Regions from separate parts of the Micromonospora sp. NPDC049257 genome, predicted to be linked through region 3. Evidence: riboswitches for the same ligand, from Rfam matches in the RefSeq annotation. Region 3 holds a riboswitch; each other region holds the start of a gene.
The links. A riboswitch is a leader RNA that binds a small molecule or an ion and turns the genes downstream of it on or off. The one in region 3 is predicted to bind cobalamin.
Positions count from the first base shown of each region.

Region 1: another riboswitch for cobalamin. It lies ahead of cobN (cobaltochelatase subunit CobN); the one in region 3 lies ahead of AB0K25_RS16125 (ribonucleoside-diphosphate reductase subunit alpha).
Region 2: another riboswitch for cobalamin. It lies ahead of bluB (5,6-dimethylbenzimidazole synthase); the one in region 3 lies ahead of AB0K25_RS16125 (ribonucleoside-diphosphate reductase subunit alpha).

Region 1 is NZ_JBFAQU010000012.1:78,547-83,806, forward strand. Features, by position in the region: gene cobN (cobaltochelatase subunit CobN) at 1-3,175, opposite strand, end outside; cobalamin riboswitch at 3,484-3,613, opposite strand; gene AB0K25_RS18990 (hypothetical protein) at 4,285-4,620, opposite strand; gene AB0K25_RS18995 (aldo/keto reductase) at 4,752-5,260, opposite strand, start outside.
Region 2 is NZ_JBFAQU010000013.1:12,340-17,599, reverse strand. Features, by position in the region: gene AB0K25_RS19615 (2Fe-2S iron-sulfur cluster-binding protein) at 1-822, opposite strand, end outside; gene AB0K25_RS19610 (helix-turn-helix domain-containing protein) at 811-1,023, shown strand; gene AB0K25_RS19605 (hypothetical protein) at 1,202-1,636, opposite strand; gene bluB (5,6-dimethylbenzimidazole synthase) at 2,076-2,699, opposite strand; cobalamin riboswitch at 2,736-2,935, opposite strand; gene AB0K25_RS19595 (hypothetical protein) at 2,970-3,155, opposite strand; gene AB0K25_RS19590 (kelch repeat-containing protein) at 3,193-4,005, opposite strand; gene AB0K25_RS19585 (amino acid adenylation domain-containing protein) at 4,804-5,260, shown strand, end outside.
Region 3 is NZ_JBFAQU010000009.1:77,556-82,815, forward strand. Features, by position in the region: gene AB0K25_RS16115 (oxidoreductase) at 1-231, opposite strand, end outside; gene AB0K25_RS16120 (helix-turn-helix transcriptional regulator) at 360-1,247, shown strand; cobalamin riboswitch at 1,276-1,492, shown strand; gene AB0K25_RS16125 (ribonucleoside-diphosphate reductase subunit alpha) at 1,612-3,987, shown strand; gene AB0K25_RS16130 (ribonucleotide-diphosphate reductase subunit beta) at 4,041-5,018, shown strand; gene AB0K25_RS16135 (PIG-L family deacetylase) at 5,078-5,260, opposite strand, start outside.

The DNA.
Region 1 (5,260 bases), on a different contig from region 3:
GCCCGTCCAGGCCCCGGCCGTAGGCGTAGCCACCCCAGACGGCGTACACCTCGGCCAGGTCGGCGTCGGTGCGCCAGTTCCGGGCGTCGATCAGCGGCAGCAGCCCCGCCCCGTACGCCCCGGGCTTGGAGCCGAAGATCCGGGCGGTGGCCCGCCGCTCGTCGCCGTGGGTGGCGAGGTCGGCGGCCACGTGCGCGCGCAGGTAGTTGTCCCCGGCCGGCTCGTCGAGGGCGGCGACCAGCCGTACCGCGTCGTCGAGGAGGGCGACGACGTGCGGGAACGCGTCCCGGAAGAAGCCCGAGATGCGGACCGTGACGTCGACCCGGGGCCGGCCCAGTTCCGCCACCGGCACCACCTCGACGCCGGTGACCCGCCGCGACCGGTCGTCCCACACCGGCCGGCAGCCGAGCAGGGCCAGCACCTCGGCGATGTCGTCACCCTGGGTACGCATGGCGCTGGTGCCCCACACGGTCAGCCCGACCGACCGCGGGTACTCGCCGGTGTCGGCGAGGTAGCGGGCGAGTAGCGAGTCGGCCAGCGCGACCCCGACGTCCCAGGCGTTGCGGCTGGGGATCGCCTTCGGGTCGACGGAGTAGAAGTTGCGGCCCGTGGGCAGCACGTTGACCAGCCCCCGGGTGGGCGACCCGGACGGACCGGGGGGCACGAACCGGCCGTCGAGCGCGCCGAGGGTGTGGGTGATCTCGTCGGTGGTGCGGTCCAGCCGGGGCACCACCTCGCGGGCGGCGAACCGCAGCACCTCGGCGGCGTCGGGGCAGGACCCACCGGTCACCTCGGTGACCACCTCGTCGACCCGGGCGGGGTCCCAACCGAGGGTCTCCATGCCGAGGACGAGCCGCCGGGCCAGCCCTTCGATCAGGTCCACCGCGTCGGCGGCGGTGACCGACGGCCCGTCGACGACGTCGGTCAGCGCCGCCGGCACCGCCACCCGCGCCCCGGGCTCGGCGAGCAGCGCCTGCTCGTCGAGGTCGTAGCTGGCGGCGAGGGCCTGACGCAGGCCGGGCAGGGCCTGGGCGCCGCCCCACACCTGGGGGGCGCGCAGCACGGCGAGGACGAGGTTCACCCGGGGCTCACCGGTGGGCACCTCGGCCAGGATGTGCAGCCCGTCGCGGATCTGCACGTCCTTGACCTCGCACAGGTAACCGTCGAGGTGCAGCACGAAGTCGTCGAAGTCGTCGGCGTCGGGCATCGCCTCGGTGTGCAGGTCGTGGTGCAGTTCGGCGACGCGCACCAGCTCCCAGATCTGCCCCCGGACCACCGGCACCTTCGCCGGGTCGAGGGCCTGCACGGTGGCGTACTCGTCCAGCAGTTGTTCGAGTTTCGCCAGGTCGCCGTAGGTCTCGGCGCGGGCCATCGGGGGCACCAGGTGGTCGACGACGACGGCGTGCGCCCGCCGCTTGGCCTGGGTGCCCTCGCCGGGGTCGTTGACGATGAACGGGTAGACCAGCGGCAGGTCGCCGAGGACGGCGTCGGGGGCGCAGTCGGCGGCCAGGCCGAGGCCCTTGCCGGGCAGCCATTCCAGGGTGCCGTGTTTGCCGAGGTGCACCACCGCGTCGGCACCGAACCCGCCGTCGGCGACCGGCGCGGCCAACCACCGGTACGCGGCGAGGTAGTGGTGGCTGGGTGGCAGGTCGGGGTCGTGGTAGATGGCGATCGGGTTCTCACCGAAGCCGCGCGGCGGCTGGATCAGCAGGGTGACGTTGCCGAACCGCAGCCCGGCCAGGACGATGTCACCGTCGTCGGTGTAGAGCTGGCCGGGTGGCTCACCCCAGTGTTCCCGCATCCGGTCCCGCAGGTCGGCCGGCACCTGGTCGAACCAGCGCCGGTAGGTCTCCCCCGGCACCCGGGCCTCGGCGGCGGACAACTGTTGCGGGGTGAGCCACTCGACGTCGTGACCACCGGCGGCGATCAGTGCGTGGATCAGGGCGTCCCCGTCGGTGGGCGGGGGCGCGTCACCGAGGTGGTATCCGGCGGCGGCGAGGGCGGCGAGCAGGCGTACCGCCGAGGCGGGGGTGTCCAGGCCGACGGCGTTGCCGACCCGGGAGTGCTTCGTCGGGTAGGAGCTGAGCACGATCGCCAGCCGCCTGTCGGCGGGGGGCAGGTGCCGCAGCCGGGCCTGTCGGACGGCGATCCCGGCGACCCGGGCGGCCCGCTCGGCGTCGGCGGCGTAGACCGACAGCCCGTCGGCGTCGATGCGTTTGAACGAGAACGGCACGGTGACGATCCGGCCGTCGAACTCGGGGATCGCCACCTGCATCGCCGCGTCCAACGGGGACAGTCCGGCGTCGCTGCCGGCCCACTGGTCCCGGGTGCTGGTGAGGCAGAGCGCCTGGATCACCGGCACGTCGAGGGCGGCGAGCGCGCCGACGTCCCAGGCGTCCTCGTCGCCGCCACCGGAGGCGTCGGCGGCGACCGTCCCCCCGGCGGCGAGGACGGTGACGACGAGCGCGTCGCAGCGGGCGAAGAGGTCCAGCGGCCCGGCACCGGGGGTGAGCCCGCGCAGCGATCCGCAGTAGATCGGCAGCGGGTTCCCCCCGGCCGCGTCGACCGCGTCGGCCAGGGTGTGCACGAAGTCGGTGTTGCCGGCCAGCGCGTGCGCCCGGTAGAACACGATGCCCACCGTGGGCCGCCCGTCGCCGTCCGCCCGCCGCCCGTCCGGCCCGGCCGCCGGTTCCGCCGGGTCGATCGGGTCGACCGGGGCGGTCGGGTCGACCGGGGCGGTCGGGGGTCGACGGTCGAGAATGCCGTACGGCGGGGTGGGGGTGGGCGGGTCGAAGCCCTCACCGGTGAGCAGGACCGTGTCGGACAGGAACCGGGCCAGCTGGGCGAGGTTTGCCGCACCCCCCTCGACCAGGTAGGACAGGGCTTCGGTGGCCACCCCGGAGGTCACCGTGGAGGCCGCCATCAGCTCCGCGTCGGGCACCGCCTCGCCGCCGAGCACGATCGTGGGGACGCCGGAGCCGAGCACCGCCGCGAGGCCGTCCGGCCACGCCTGCCGACCACCGAGCAGCCGTACGACGGCCAGGTCGACCCCGTCGAGCAGGGCCGGCACCGCGTCCACGTCGACCCGGGTGGGGTTGGCGAGCCGGTAGTCGGCGGCGCTGGCCCGGGCGGCGAGCAGATCGGTGTCGGCGGTGGACAGCAGCAGGATGCGCACGTTCGGCTCCGGAGAGTGACGTCCGGCTCGACCACAGGGCCGGGCCGAGCGGGGCGGGAGGGACGCCGGTCAGCGGCGGCGGAGGTACGACGCACCCGCCTGCGGCGGGGTACCCGGACCGGCCGTCAGCGGTACGTGGCAGGCCGACCGCCCCGGCGGCGGCCGGCGACGGTGGGAGAGGTGGGAGCACGCGGCGGCGCGGGCTCGACGGTGATGCAGAAATCACCGACCGTGATGGGGTCGGCAGTGACGCTGTGCGTCATCGGGTCCTCCTCGGGTGTCCACGCCCTGGGGTTCTCCGACGGCCGAAGTATCCTGGCTCCCGGATCGACGCTCACCCCCGGCCTTCCAACCGTGCACGCACGGTCGTGACTCACGAGGGGGGATCGCTCCCCGGTGACAGTGGCGGGACCGCGTCGGAATCGCACCGACTTCCTTCACTGCCGTCAGGCCGCGAATGCTGCCATACTCCTCACCCCGAGGTCAACGGTGGCCACCGGCCCCGCGACGGCACCGATCGACCCCTGTGGCGAGGCCGGCAGCCGCCCGCCCCGCGCATCCCACGGGTGGGTCCGGCCCCGCCCGACGGCCGACCCGCAGCCGCCCCGTGCGGCGCACCCGCAGATCCTCCGAGGCGACCCGCAACCCGCCTGAGGGAGGTCCGCCGGCCGCCACCAGCCGGTGCGGAGCCGATCGAGGCACCCATCCCGGGACCGACCGTCCCGGGACCGACCGTCCCGGGACCGACCGTCCCGGGACCGACCGTCCCGGGACCGACCGTCCCGGGACCGACCGTCCCGGGGCCGACCGTCCCTGGCGGTCGGAACACCTCTCTCGCACCCTGTCGAGCTGATGACGTCAACGACTCGGGGTCGGCACGGTCCGACCCGACCGGACGGGCGTCGGGCCGGGCCGTCCCACCCGGGGGGACCGATCCGTCACCGTCATCAGCTCGAAAGGGCCCGCGACGACATACCCACACACCCCTGGCCCGCAGCCGCCGGCGCGGCCAACGGCCGCGCCCACCACCACGGCCGCACCCCACGGCCCGCCCCCACAGACACCCACCCCGCAGACCCCTGGCCACCCTCTACGCAGCGGCTGAGGGGTCAGCGGAGGCGACGCTCGGGGTGGGTCCGGTTCCAGGCCCGCATCCGCTCCGGGTATCCGGTCTTCGCCGCCTCGTAGAGGGGCACCGCGTGCCGGTGGGCCAGCTTCGCCGCCGTACGTGGGGAGCCGGTGCGGCGGCGGATCCACTCCCCGTCGTGCGCGATCGCCACCACTGTGGTGTCGGTGGCGGTCGTCTCGGGTTCGAGATAGAACTCCACCCCCCGGTGGGCGGCCACGAAGTCCGCCAACGCGGTCAGGTCGTCCCGGGTGGCCTCCCGATCGAGCTTGGTCGGGATGCCCTCGTCAGCCCGGGTCCGTCGGCTGAACCAGCCCATCTGCCCGTCCTCTCCTCGGCGTCCCTCCAGTGGAACACCCCTGCCTGGCAGGGCGCTGCGAGCCCGGTGACAACCGGCTGGACGGGGCAGACCTCGACGCCCCCGGGCGTACGCGCCACGCCCGGGACCGTTCAGCCCAGGGCGGCCAGCTCGTCGGGGGTGAGTCGCAGCGCGGCGGCTGCGACGTTCTCGGCGAGGTGGGCCGGGTCACCGGTACCGGGGATGGCCAGCACGTGCGGGCCCTGGTGCAGCGTCCAGGCGAGGCGTACCTGCTGCGGGGTGGCGTCGTGGGCGCGGGCGACGGCGCGTACGGCCGCGTCGTGGTCGGTACGTGCCCCGCCTTCGCGGTTGACGCCGGTCAGGGAGAAGAACGGCACGTAGGCGATCCCCCGGGCACCGCACTCGCGGACCATGGCGTCCTGGTCGCCGCGGTTGTCCAGGGCGTAGTTGTTCTGCACGCAGACCACCGGGGCGATGGTCTGCGCCTCGTCGAGGTGGTCGACGCGGACGTTGGACAGGCCCAGGTGCCGGATCAGACCGGCGTCGCGCAGCTCGGCCAGCGCACCGAAGCGTTCGGCCACGGAGTCCGGCGCGGGCCGCTTGACGATCCGCAGGTTGACCAGGTCGAGGTGGTCGCGGC
Region 2 (5,260 bases), on a different contig from region 3:
GAGGTGCTCCAACGCGATCATGGTGAGATCCGGCGCGGCACTGCGGTCGAGGTGTGCGCCGGGATGCCACAGCCGGGCCCGGGCCACCGCGTCGTTGCCGGTCACCTCGGCGTGTTCGACGTCGATGACGAGCGCCGCGTGCGGTGCCAGCCCGCGCAGCGCGAGGGTCCGTAGCAGTGCCGGGTCGTCGGTTACCACGCCGCGCCCGCGTACGTGCAGCACCCCGCTGCGGCCGGGCACGAGCGCGGCGAAGGCGAGCCGCTCATCCTGCAGCAGGTTGTGTAGCGTGTCGGCGCGTTTGTTGCCCCTGCGGTCCGGGAGCACGAGCGTCCGACCGTCGAGGATCCGGACCACCGTTCCCCGATCGCCTCGGGGACTGGTGTCGCTGCCACCCTCGGTGTCCCAGCTCGACAGTGCGAGGAACGGCGCTGCGGCGAGGAACTCGGCCACACCGGGTGCCCCCAGCGGCTCGTCGAGGGCGATCTGCGGGGCCGACGCGGTCTGCTGGGTGGGTGGCTGCCACAGGCCGGACCGGAGGATGGCCTGCGCGCAGTGGACCCACGCCTGCCTGATCACCACCGTGGTCCGTGCTCGCCGCTGGGAGGTGACCGTGCCGTTGACACGCAGGACCTCGCCGACTCCAGGCAGCAGGAAGAACATCGACGTCGGCCCGGGGGAGGCGTCGGCCTCGGGGAGGGCGAACGAGATCCGCGTGGGGGACTGGACGTGGGCGAACCCGGCGACGCCACCGACGAACGTCGTCCGGCTCGTGCCGCGCTGCGCCGCCGCATGCCGGGTGTGTCCCAGAAGATGCTCACCCACACCCTGCGTCAACTCGAAGGCGACGGCCTCGCCCGCCGCCGGGTGGAACCCACGAGTCCGCCCGCCGTGCACTACTCGTTGACAGCGCTCGGCGACACGCTCGTCGGTCCGTTGCGCGAGCTCAAACGCTGGGCCGAGCTGAACATGGGTGCGATCGATGCGCTGCGTACGGCTGCGGTCAAGGCCCGTCACGACCAGTAGGCAAGGAGGGCGGGCGGATCCTGTCACGGGGTGATGGTCGAGACCCGCGTAATCCCGACAGGTCGACGCCAGGCCGGCACCTCGACGGATGGAAGCCAGCACCACCCCGGTCCTTCCGTCGTTTCCGGGTGGGCCGCCTGCCCGGTCATCCCGGCACACCCTGCTGCTCCCGCTCCCGTCAGCCGCCCGGGCAGCGGTTGTCGCCGCCGCTGAGTTCCACGCAGTGCCCTGGCGGGCCGGGCGTCGTGTCTGCCGGCACCGGAGTGAGACCCCGCCCGACGGATGCGGCGAACGGTAGGGCGGGCACGGCGATCACGACGGTCAGCACCAGGAAGACGATCGCGGTTCGGACCAGCCGCAGCCGGTACGCGACGAGCGCGATGACTGCCGGGCCGGCGATCGCCACCAACGCGGCGACCAGTAGGGCCAGGCTCGCCTGGCGTCCGAGGCCCACCAGTTCGTCGGGCCGGCCGTCGTAGTTGGCGTTCCACTGCGCCAAGCCGATGCTCAGCCACCACACGGCTGCCGCGATCAGCCCGCCGATCCAGACCAGGACCAGGAGCCCCACGATCGGGCCACCCCACCGACGTGCACCGGCCGCCTCAGAAGTCACGCGGTTCAGCGTGGACGGTCCGACCCGACCAGGCATGAGTCGGCGTACTCAGCGCGCTCGTCGAGGCTGTGTTCGTCGGCCCGGGGGACATCCGACCGCAGTCAGGCGGGCGCTCGGGGCTGGTTTCTCCGTGAGCTGCCACCGGTCGCCGTGACCCGCGGCGACAACGACCGCCTCGCGTCACCGGTGAACCCCGAAGCGAAGTCCGGCGGGGAAGGCCGCCGGTGCAGCGGCGGCGCCGTGCCGGTCGTCGGTACCAATGAAGTCAACCTGTCTCGGGCAGGATTCAGGATGGCTGATTACTACCCTGTGCAGATCCAATGGCTGTCCCATCGCTGTCAAAATCCATCAGTGGGCACTCAGGAAGTCGGCGGGGGATCGACCGAAAACAGTGTTGCAGCGACGAGGCGCGCTGTCATCCACAATGGAAAATGGGGATTCAGCTGTGCAACCAACGGTCGTGGTGGATCGCCTCGGCGAGAGGTCGGCGTCGACGCCACCCGTGCCGTTCCAGGTCGGGCACGGACTCCAGGTGGGTGACCGGCCCGACGCAGAGCCAGGCCACCGGCCGGATGCCGGCCGGTGCGCCCAGCAGCCCGGCCAGGAACGACTCCCGGTAGAAGGAGACCCACCCGACGCCCAGCCCTTCGGCGGTGGCGGCGAGCCAGAGATTCTGGATGGCCAGGCAGACCGAGTAGAGACCGGCGTCGGCGATGGCGTGCCGCCCGAGCACGGCCGGGCCCCCACGCTGCGGGTCGTACGTGACGACGACCGACAGCGTCGACTCCAACACCCCGTCGATCTTGATGCCCGCGAACCGTTCGGCCGCCGCGCCGTCCAGGGTGGCGGCGAACGTCGCCCGCTCGGCCTGCACGTGCCGGTGGAACCGACGACGGATGGCAGGGTCCCGGACCAGGACGAAGTCCCACGGCTGTGAGTAGCCGACGCTGGGTGCGGCGTGCGCGGCGTCCAGGATCCGGTGCAGGGCGCCGTCCGGCACCGGTTCCCCGGTGAACTGGGCCCGGACGTCCCGGCGGCGGTGGATGGCGTCGTAGAGTTCCACAGGCAGGCTCCCGCTGCGCTCGGCCCACCCCGGACGGGCGGGCGGTCGACGCGAGGCCGGTCTTCGGACTCCCGGATCGACGCCAACCCGTCCGCCTTCCCAGCCGTACGGCCAGTGGCTGCGCTCCTCGCGCCTGGACGGTCGCTCCCCGGTCACCGCGGCGGGCCCGTGCCGGAATCACACCGGCTTCCCGATTCTCCCCGCACCCGCGGGGCACCTCGCACGATCATGCCGCCGCCGATGCTAACCCGTGCCGGTGACGCAGGCCGGTCACGCCCCCGGCGGGCGGCGGGCGGTCACCCGCGCGGACTCCACCCCGGCGGTGTGCCCACCGATCGCGAAGATCCTCCTGCCGCTGGTGACCGCCGCGCCTTCACGATGGGCGGTGGTGGTGCCGGTGACCGTCGCCCAGGTGCCGGTGTCGGGTGAGTACGCGTCCACCCGGGTGGTGTCCACGCAGTCGACCGGTCTTCCCGAAGGGTCGGTGACCAGTTCACAGCCACCTGGTCGCATAGATCCGGCCGTCCGGGCCGGTCGTGGCGTCGACCAGACACCGCCGGCTGGGAAGCGGCGCGAGAGTCGCCCAGGTGTCGGTGGTGGGCGAGTACGCCTCGACGACGTCGAGGACGTTCAGGACGCCGTCCCCGCAGCCGCCGATCGCGTAGATCCGCCCGTCTGGTCCGCCGGTCACCCCCATCTCGTAGCGCGGCGTGGGCATCGACGCCGCGGTGGTCCACCGGTCCACCGTCGGCTCGTAGACCTCCAGGGTGGACAGCGAGCCGCGACGGTCCCCGCCGACGGCGTAGACCCGGCCGTCGGTGCCGGCCGTCGCGGCGAGCAGTTGCCGTCCGCTGGGCATCGACGCGACGGGCACCCAGTGGTCGTCGCCCGGCGTCAGGGCGAGCACGGAGCTGAGGAACGCTCCCTCGGCACCGGGAGAGCTGCCACCGATCGCGTAGACGCGCCCGTCCCCGCCGGTGGCCGCCGCATGGCGGTACCGGGGCCGGGGCAGCGACGGACCGGCCCTCCACCGCCGCGTCCGAGGCGTGTAGACCTCCACCACCGTGGTGACCGAAGCCGCGTCGGCACCCCCGATCGCGAAGATCGACCCGTCCGGCGCCGTGGCCGCCGCCAGCGCGAAGCGGGAACTCGACAGCGCGTCGTCGGCCCGCCAACGGAGGGCGGGTCGGTCGCCCCTGGCGGCGGCACCGGCGACGGGTGCCGGCAGTTGGGCCACCGCGACGGCAATGGCGAGGAACAGTGTCCTCCATGGTGCGGCGCGGCCAAGAATGCGAATTGTCGTCACGACTGGGATGCTCCCTTCGCGCTGGGTCGACGGGCGTTTCCGCTGATCGGCAGGCTAGCAGTCCGGCGTACGCGGCAGCCGCGAAGGACCTGCCAATTTCCCCCGAGGGTGAAAATGGTGTCGTGGCTGAATGTGTGTTCGCTCGGGAAGCTGTCGCCGGTCACCACTTGGGGTCGTGTCCGCACGATGCGGAAGGGAATTGTCCTCACGTGCGCCGTGGGTGGTGCCGGCGTCGGGCGGGGAACGCGACGCCGTGATTGCCGGCTGCCGCCCGTGGTGAGGGGGTCGGCACCCGCGGGACGGTCCGGCCACCACGCCGGACGGCGCGTCGGCGTGACGTTGCGGGGCTGTCCGGTCGGCCAGGTCCGCCCCCGTTCCCCGGCGGGATCCTGGTGGTGCACCGCCCTCCGGGCGTCCGCCACGCGCAGTGACCGCCGACTGCGCCGAAACCGGGACGGTTCACCATGATGGACAGCGCTACGGACACCTGACCATGAGCCATACGGACCAGCTCAAATCAGCCGCAACCCCGCCGGCGAACTCCCGGCCGGCCATCAATACGTATTGACGCACCCCATCGCTAATGTTACCGTCGGTCATACTCTGGTCGCTAGCTGTGGCAATGGATCGAAGCAATATCCGGCACCGACCGATGATGCTGTCCAAGTTGATTCACCGTAGGTCACCCCGTGGCGAAACAGCGCCGGGTTCGCTCCCGGGCACTGACATCTCCGTGATTACGCGACACGAGTTTGCGCTTTTTCGACAGATTGCGGGTGTCTGTAGGAAGGAGAGGTAGTGACCGAGGCCCTGGTGAATTCGGCACACGCGACGGATTCGGCTGAACTGCCACTGTCGTTCGCCCAGGAACAGTTGTGGTTCCTCGACCAACTCGCCCCCGGCACACCGACGTACAACGTCGCCGTGCTGTACCGGATCGACGGCGACCTGGATCACTCGGCACTACAGACCGCGATGACCCGGGTCGTCGCGAACCACGACATCCTCCGCGCGCGCTTCGACGCGCACGACGGCGTTCCCTACCAGGTCATCGCAGCTCCTCCGGAGCAGGCGCTCGTGATCGACGACTCCACCGCAGCGGGGGAACTCCGGGAGACACGTGCCCTCGACGCGGCCACCACGCTGGCACGGACACCGTTCGACCTGGCCGTGGGCCCGCTCTACAGGTTCCGCCTGTTCCGCGTCGCAACGGAACGACACCTGTTGTCCATCGTCATTCACCACATCGTGTGTG
Region 3 (5,260 bases):
GAACGCCCGGACCGAGGCGAGGGAGGCGAGGTCCAGCTCACGTACCTCGACGTTCCCGCCGATGCGCCTGCCGGCCTGCCGGCCGGCGGCGGTGTCGCGGACGGCGAGCACGACGTGCGCACCACGGTGGGCCAGCGCGGTGGCGGTGACCAGGCCGAGGCCCGAGTTCGCGCCGGTCACCACGGCGGTACGGCCGTGCTGGTCGGGGATGTGGTCGGCGGTCCAGGTCATCTGCTGCTCCTGAGCGGTCGGGGTGGGGACGCCGACGTTAGGGGCCACCCGGCCGGGCTCGGTCGTCCCCGGTCGCCTAGGTCCCGCAGTCCTACCCACCCCGGTCCGGGCCGCGTCACACTGGCCCCATGACCCATCCGTACGCCCGCGAACTCGGTGACTTCCTGCGCGCCCGACGCGGCCGGCTGCACCCCCGCGACGTCGGCCTGGAGCCGGGCGGGCGACGCCGGGTCACCGGGCTGCGCCGCGAGGAGCTGGCGCTGCTGGCCGGGTTGAGCACCGACTACTACCAGCGGATGGAGCAGGGCCGGGAGGTCCGCCCGTCCGACCACGTGCTGGACGCGCTCGCCGCCGCGCTCGCCCTCGACGACGAGGAACGCCGGCACCTGTTCACCCTGGCCCGCGCCGCCCGCCGGCCGGTACCGGCCCGGGTGGACCACGGCCCGGAGCGGGTGCCGGAGAGCACCCGACGGCTGCTGCGGGTGCTGGACACCCCGGCGGTGGTGCTCGGCCGCCACCTGGACCTGCTCGCCTGGAACCGGTGGGCGGTGGCGCTGCTCGGCGATCCGGCGGACCTCCCGCCGGGCCGGCTCAACATGCTGCTGCTGATGTTCGACGAGGCGGCGTCCCCGGTGCGGCGCTGCGCGTCCTGGGAGCAGCAGGCACTGGACTACATCGGCATGATGCGTGCCGCCGTCGCCACCGACCCCACCCATCCCCGGGCCACCGCGATCGTCGGTGAGCTGAGCATCCGCAGCGCCGAGTTCCGGCGGCTGTGGTCGCGGCACGACGTGCGCGGGTCGGTCAGCGGCACCAAGACCTTCCAGGTCCCCGGGGTCGGTGACATCGTCCTGGACTGGGACACCTACCCGCTGCCCGGCAACCCCGGCCCGGTCCTGCTGGTCTTCACCGCCGAGCCCGGCAGCGCCGACGCGGACGCCCTGCGGCTGCTGGCGTCACTGCGGGCCACCGACCGGTCGGAGGAGAGTTATCTGACACGCCGACGCGACATCTAGTGTTGCCTCTCCCCCATCCACGCCATATATGGTGTGCCACGCAGCTGGTTCGACCGGGCCCGGTGGTCCGGTCGAGGCAACAGGGAACCCGGTGGAAATCCGGGACTGCCCCGCAGCGGTAAGTGGGAACGACCGCCGTCATCGAGCACTGGACCGCCAGGTCTGGGAAGCGACGGCCAGTAGGCGACCGGCGACCCCGGTCACGCCCGCGAGTCCGAAGACCTGCCAGTGCGCCGTGCGCTGCTGCGCGCGGCGGTCGGAGGTCGCGCGGGACGACCGACGCCAGCACCCGGGCCGGCCGTCGTGCCGTGCCCGTTGGCGTTCTCCCGCGTCCGATGGCCATCGGTGACAGCGAGGAGAGGTCATGACGAACGTAGCGGAGCGCCCACCGTCCGAGGTCGACGGCGCGGAGTCACGCCGGCCGGCGATGCGGGTACGCAAGCGCGACGGCGACACCGAGCCGGTCGACGTCAACCGGATCGTCACGGCCGTCGCCCGGTGGGCCACCGACCTGGACGAGGTCGATCCGCTGCGGGTGGCCACCAGGACGATCAGCGGCCTCTACGACGGGGCGACCACGGCCGAGCTGGACAAGCTGTCGATCCAGACGGCGGCGGAGCTGATCGGCACGGAGCCGCAGTACTCCCGGCTGGCGGCCCGGCTGCTGGCCGCGTACGTGGACGAGGAGGTCCGCGGGCAGGCGGTGGAGAGCTTCAGCCAGTCCATCCGGTACGCCCACGGCCTCGGCCTGATCGCCGACGACACGGCGGCATTCGTGGCCCGGCACGCCCGGCAGCTCGACGACGCCGTCGACCCGGCCGGTGACCTGCGGTTCGAGTATTTCGGGCTGCGGACGGTGGCCGACCGCTACCTGCTGCGGCACCCACAGTCGCGGCTGGTGGTGGAGACCCCGCAGTTCTGGCTGCTGCGGGTGGCCTGCGGGCTGTCCACCACGCCCGACGAGGCGGTCGGGTTCTACCGGCTGATGTCGTCGCTTGCCTACCTGCCGAGCTCCCCGACGTTGTTCAACTCGGGCACCCGGCACACCCAGATGTCGTCGTGTTTCCTGGTCGACTCGCCGCGCGACGAGCTGGACTCGATCTACGAGCGCTACCACCAGGTGGCGAAGCTGTCGAAGTTCTCCGGCGGCATCGGCATCTCCTTCACGCGGGTGCGGGGCCGGGGCGCGCTGATCCGGGGCACCAACGGCCGGTCCAACGGGATCGTGCCGTTCCTGAAGACCCTCGACGCCGGGGTGGCGGCGGTCAACCAGGGCGGCCGGCGCAAGGGCGCCGCCTGCGTCTACCTGGAACCCTGGCACCCGGACGTCGAGGAGTTCCTGGAGTTGCGGGACAACACCGGTGAGGAGGCCCGGCGTACCCACAATCTCAACCTCGCCAACTGGATCCCCGACGAGTTCATGCGCCGGGTCGAGGCCGACGGCGACTGGTCGCTGATCGACCCGTCGGACGCCCCCGAGCTGCCCGACCTGTACGGCGAGGAGTTCGACGCCGCGTACCGGGTCGCGGAGAAGAAGGCGGTCCGCACGGTGAAGGCCCGGGACCTGTACGGGCGGATGATGCGCACCCTGGCGCAGACCGGCAACGGGTGGATGACGTTCAAGGACCCGTCGAACCGGCTGTCCAACCAGACCGGCGTGCCGGGCAACACGATCCACCTGTCCAACCTGTGCACCGAGATCCTGGAGGTCAACAGCGACACCGAGACGGCGGTGTGCAACCTCGGCTCGGTCAACCTCGGCGCGCACCTCACCGGCGACGGCGTCGACTGGGACAAGCTGCGCGCAACGGTCCGGACGGCGGTGGTGTTCCTGGACCGGGTGATCGACATCAACTACTACCCGGCCGAGCAGGCGGCGGCGTCGAACCCGCGCTGGCGGCCCGTCGGGCTGGGGCTGATGGGTTTGCAGGACGCGTTGTTCGCGCTGCGGCTGCCGTTCGACTCGGCCGGGGCCCGGGAGTTGTCCACCCGGGTCCAGGAGGAGATCTTCCTGACCGCCCTGGAGACCTCGGCCGGCCTGGCCGAACGGTTCGGCGCGCACCCGGCGTACCCGCAGACCAGGGCGGCCCGGGGTGACCTGCACCCGGACCTGTGGGGGGTCGAGCCCACCCAGGCCGCGCGGTGGGCGGCGCTGCGCACCCGGATCGCGGCGCACGGCCTGCGCAACTCGCTGCTCGTGGCGATCGCCCCGACCGCCACGATCGCGTCGATCGCCGGCTGTTACGAGTGCATCGAGCCGCAGGTGTCCAACCTGTTCAAGCGGGAGACCATGTCCGGGGAGTTCCTCCAGATCAACACCTATCTGGTACGCGAGCTGAAGGCGCGCGGCCTGTGGACGTCGGAGATCCGCGACCAGATCAAGCGGGCCGAGGGTTCGGTGCAGGGCATCGTCGACCTGCCCGTCGAGGTGCGGGAGTTGTTCCGGACCGCGTGGGAGCTGCCGCAGCGGGCGCTGATCGACCTGGCCGCCGCGCGGGCGCCGTACATCGACCAGTCGCAGTCGCTGAACCTGTTCCTCAGCGCGCCGACCATCGGCAAGTTGTCCTCGATGTACCTGTACGCCTGGAAGTCCGGGCTGAAGACCACCTACTACCTGCGGTCGCGTCCGGCGACCCGGATCCAGCAGGCCACCGTCACCGTCGCCCCGGTCGTGGCGGCCGACGCCGAGGCGTTGGCCTGTTCCCTGGAGAACCCCGAGAGCTGCGAGGCGTGCCAGTGACCACCGTCGACGAACCCCGCACCGCCGGGCGGCAGCTGCTGCTCGACCCCGGCATGGACCTCACCCTGCGGCCGATGCGCTACCCGCACTTCTTCGACCGGTTCAAAGACGCCATCCGCAACACCTGGACGGTGGAGGAGGTCGACCTGCACTCCGACCTGGCCGACCTGGAGCGGCTGTCCCCGGCCGAGCGGCACCTGGTGTCCCGGTTGGTGGCGTTCTTCGCCACCGGTGACACGATCGTCGCCAACAACCTGGTGCTCAACCTCTACCAGCACGTCAACTCTCCCGAAGGCCGGCTCTACCTGTCCCGGCAGCTGTTCGAGGAAGCCGTGCACGTGCAGTTCTACCTGAACCTGCTCGACACGTACGTCCCCGACGAGCAGGAGCGGTTCGCCGCGTTCGCCGCGATCGAGAACATCCCGTCGATCCGGCGCAAGGCCGAGTTCTGCTTCCGCTGGATCGACTCGGTCTTCGAGCTGCGGGAGCTGCGTACCCGGGCGGACCGGCGGGCGTTCCTGCTCAACCTGATCTGCTTCGCCGCCTGCATCGAGGGGCTGTTCTTCTACGGCGCGTTCGCCTACGTCTACTTCCTGCGGTCCCGGGGTCTGCTCAACGGGTTGGCGTCGGGCACCAACTGGGTGTTCCGCGACGAGTCGATGCACATGGCGTTCGCCTTCGACGTGGTGGAGACCGCCCGGCGGGAGGAGCCGGACCTGTTCGACGCCGACCTGGAACGTCAGGTCACCGAGATGCTCGCCGAGGCCGTCGAGTGTGAGGTGCAGTTCGCCGAGGACCTGCTCGACCAGGGCGTGTCGGGGCTGTCGCTCGCGGACATGCGGGCCTATCTGGAGCATGTCGCCGACCGGCGGCTCACCCAGCTCGGCATCGCGCCGCGCTACGGCGCGCAGAACCCGTTCGCGTTCATGGACCTGCAGGACGTGCAGGAGCTGTCGAACTTCTTCGAGCGGCGGGTGTCGGCGTACCAGGTGGGGGTCAGCGGCAGCGTCACCTTCGACGACGACTTCTGACGCGCCGTACGGTGGCCCGGTCCGGTGGGGTGTCCGACCCCACCGGACCGGGTCGCCGCTCACGGGCCGGCGTTGCCGAACACCTCGATCTCGGCGAGGCCGACGTTGACGGTGCCGCCGCCAACCCCGGTGACGGTGAGCTTGACGCTGGTCACCGTCTTCGCCGCCGGGAGGATGACCTCCGTCGGGCCGCCGCCGTTGTCCAGGGCGCCGACGGCCGTGGAGGTGCCGTCGCTGAACAG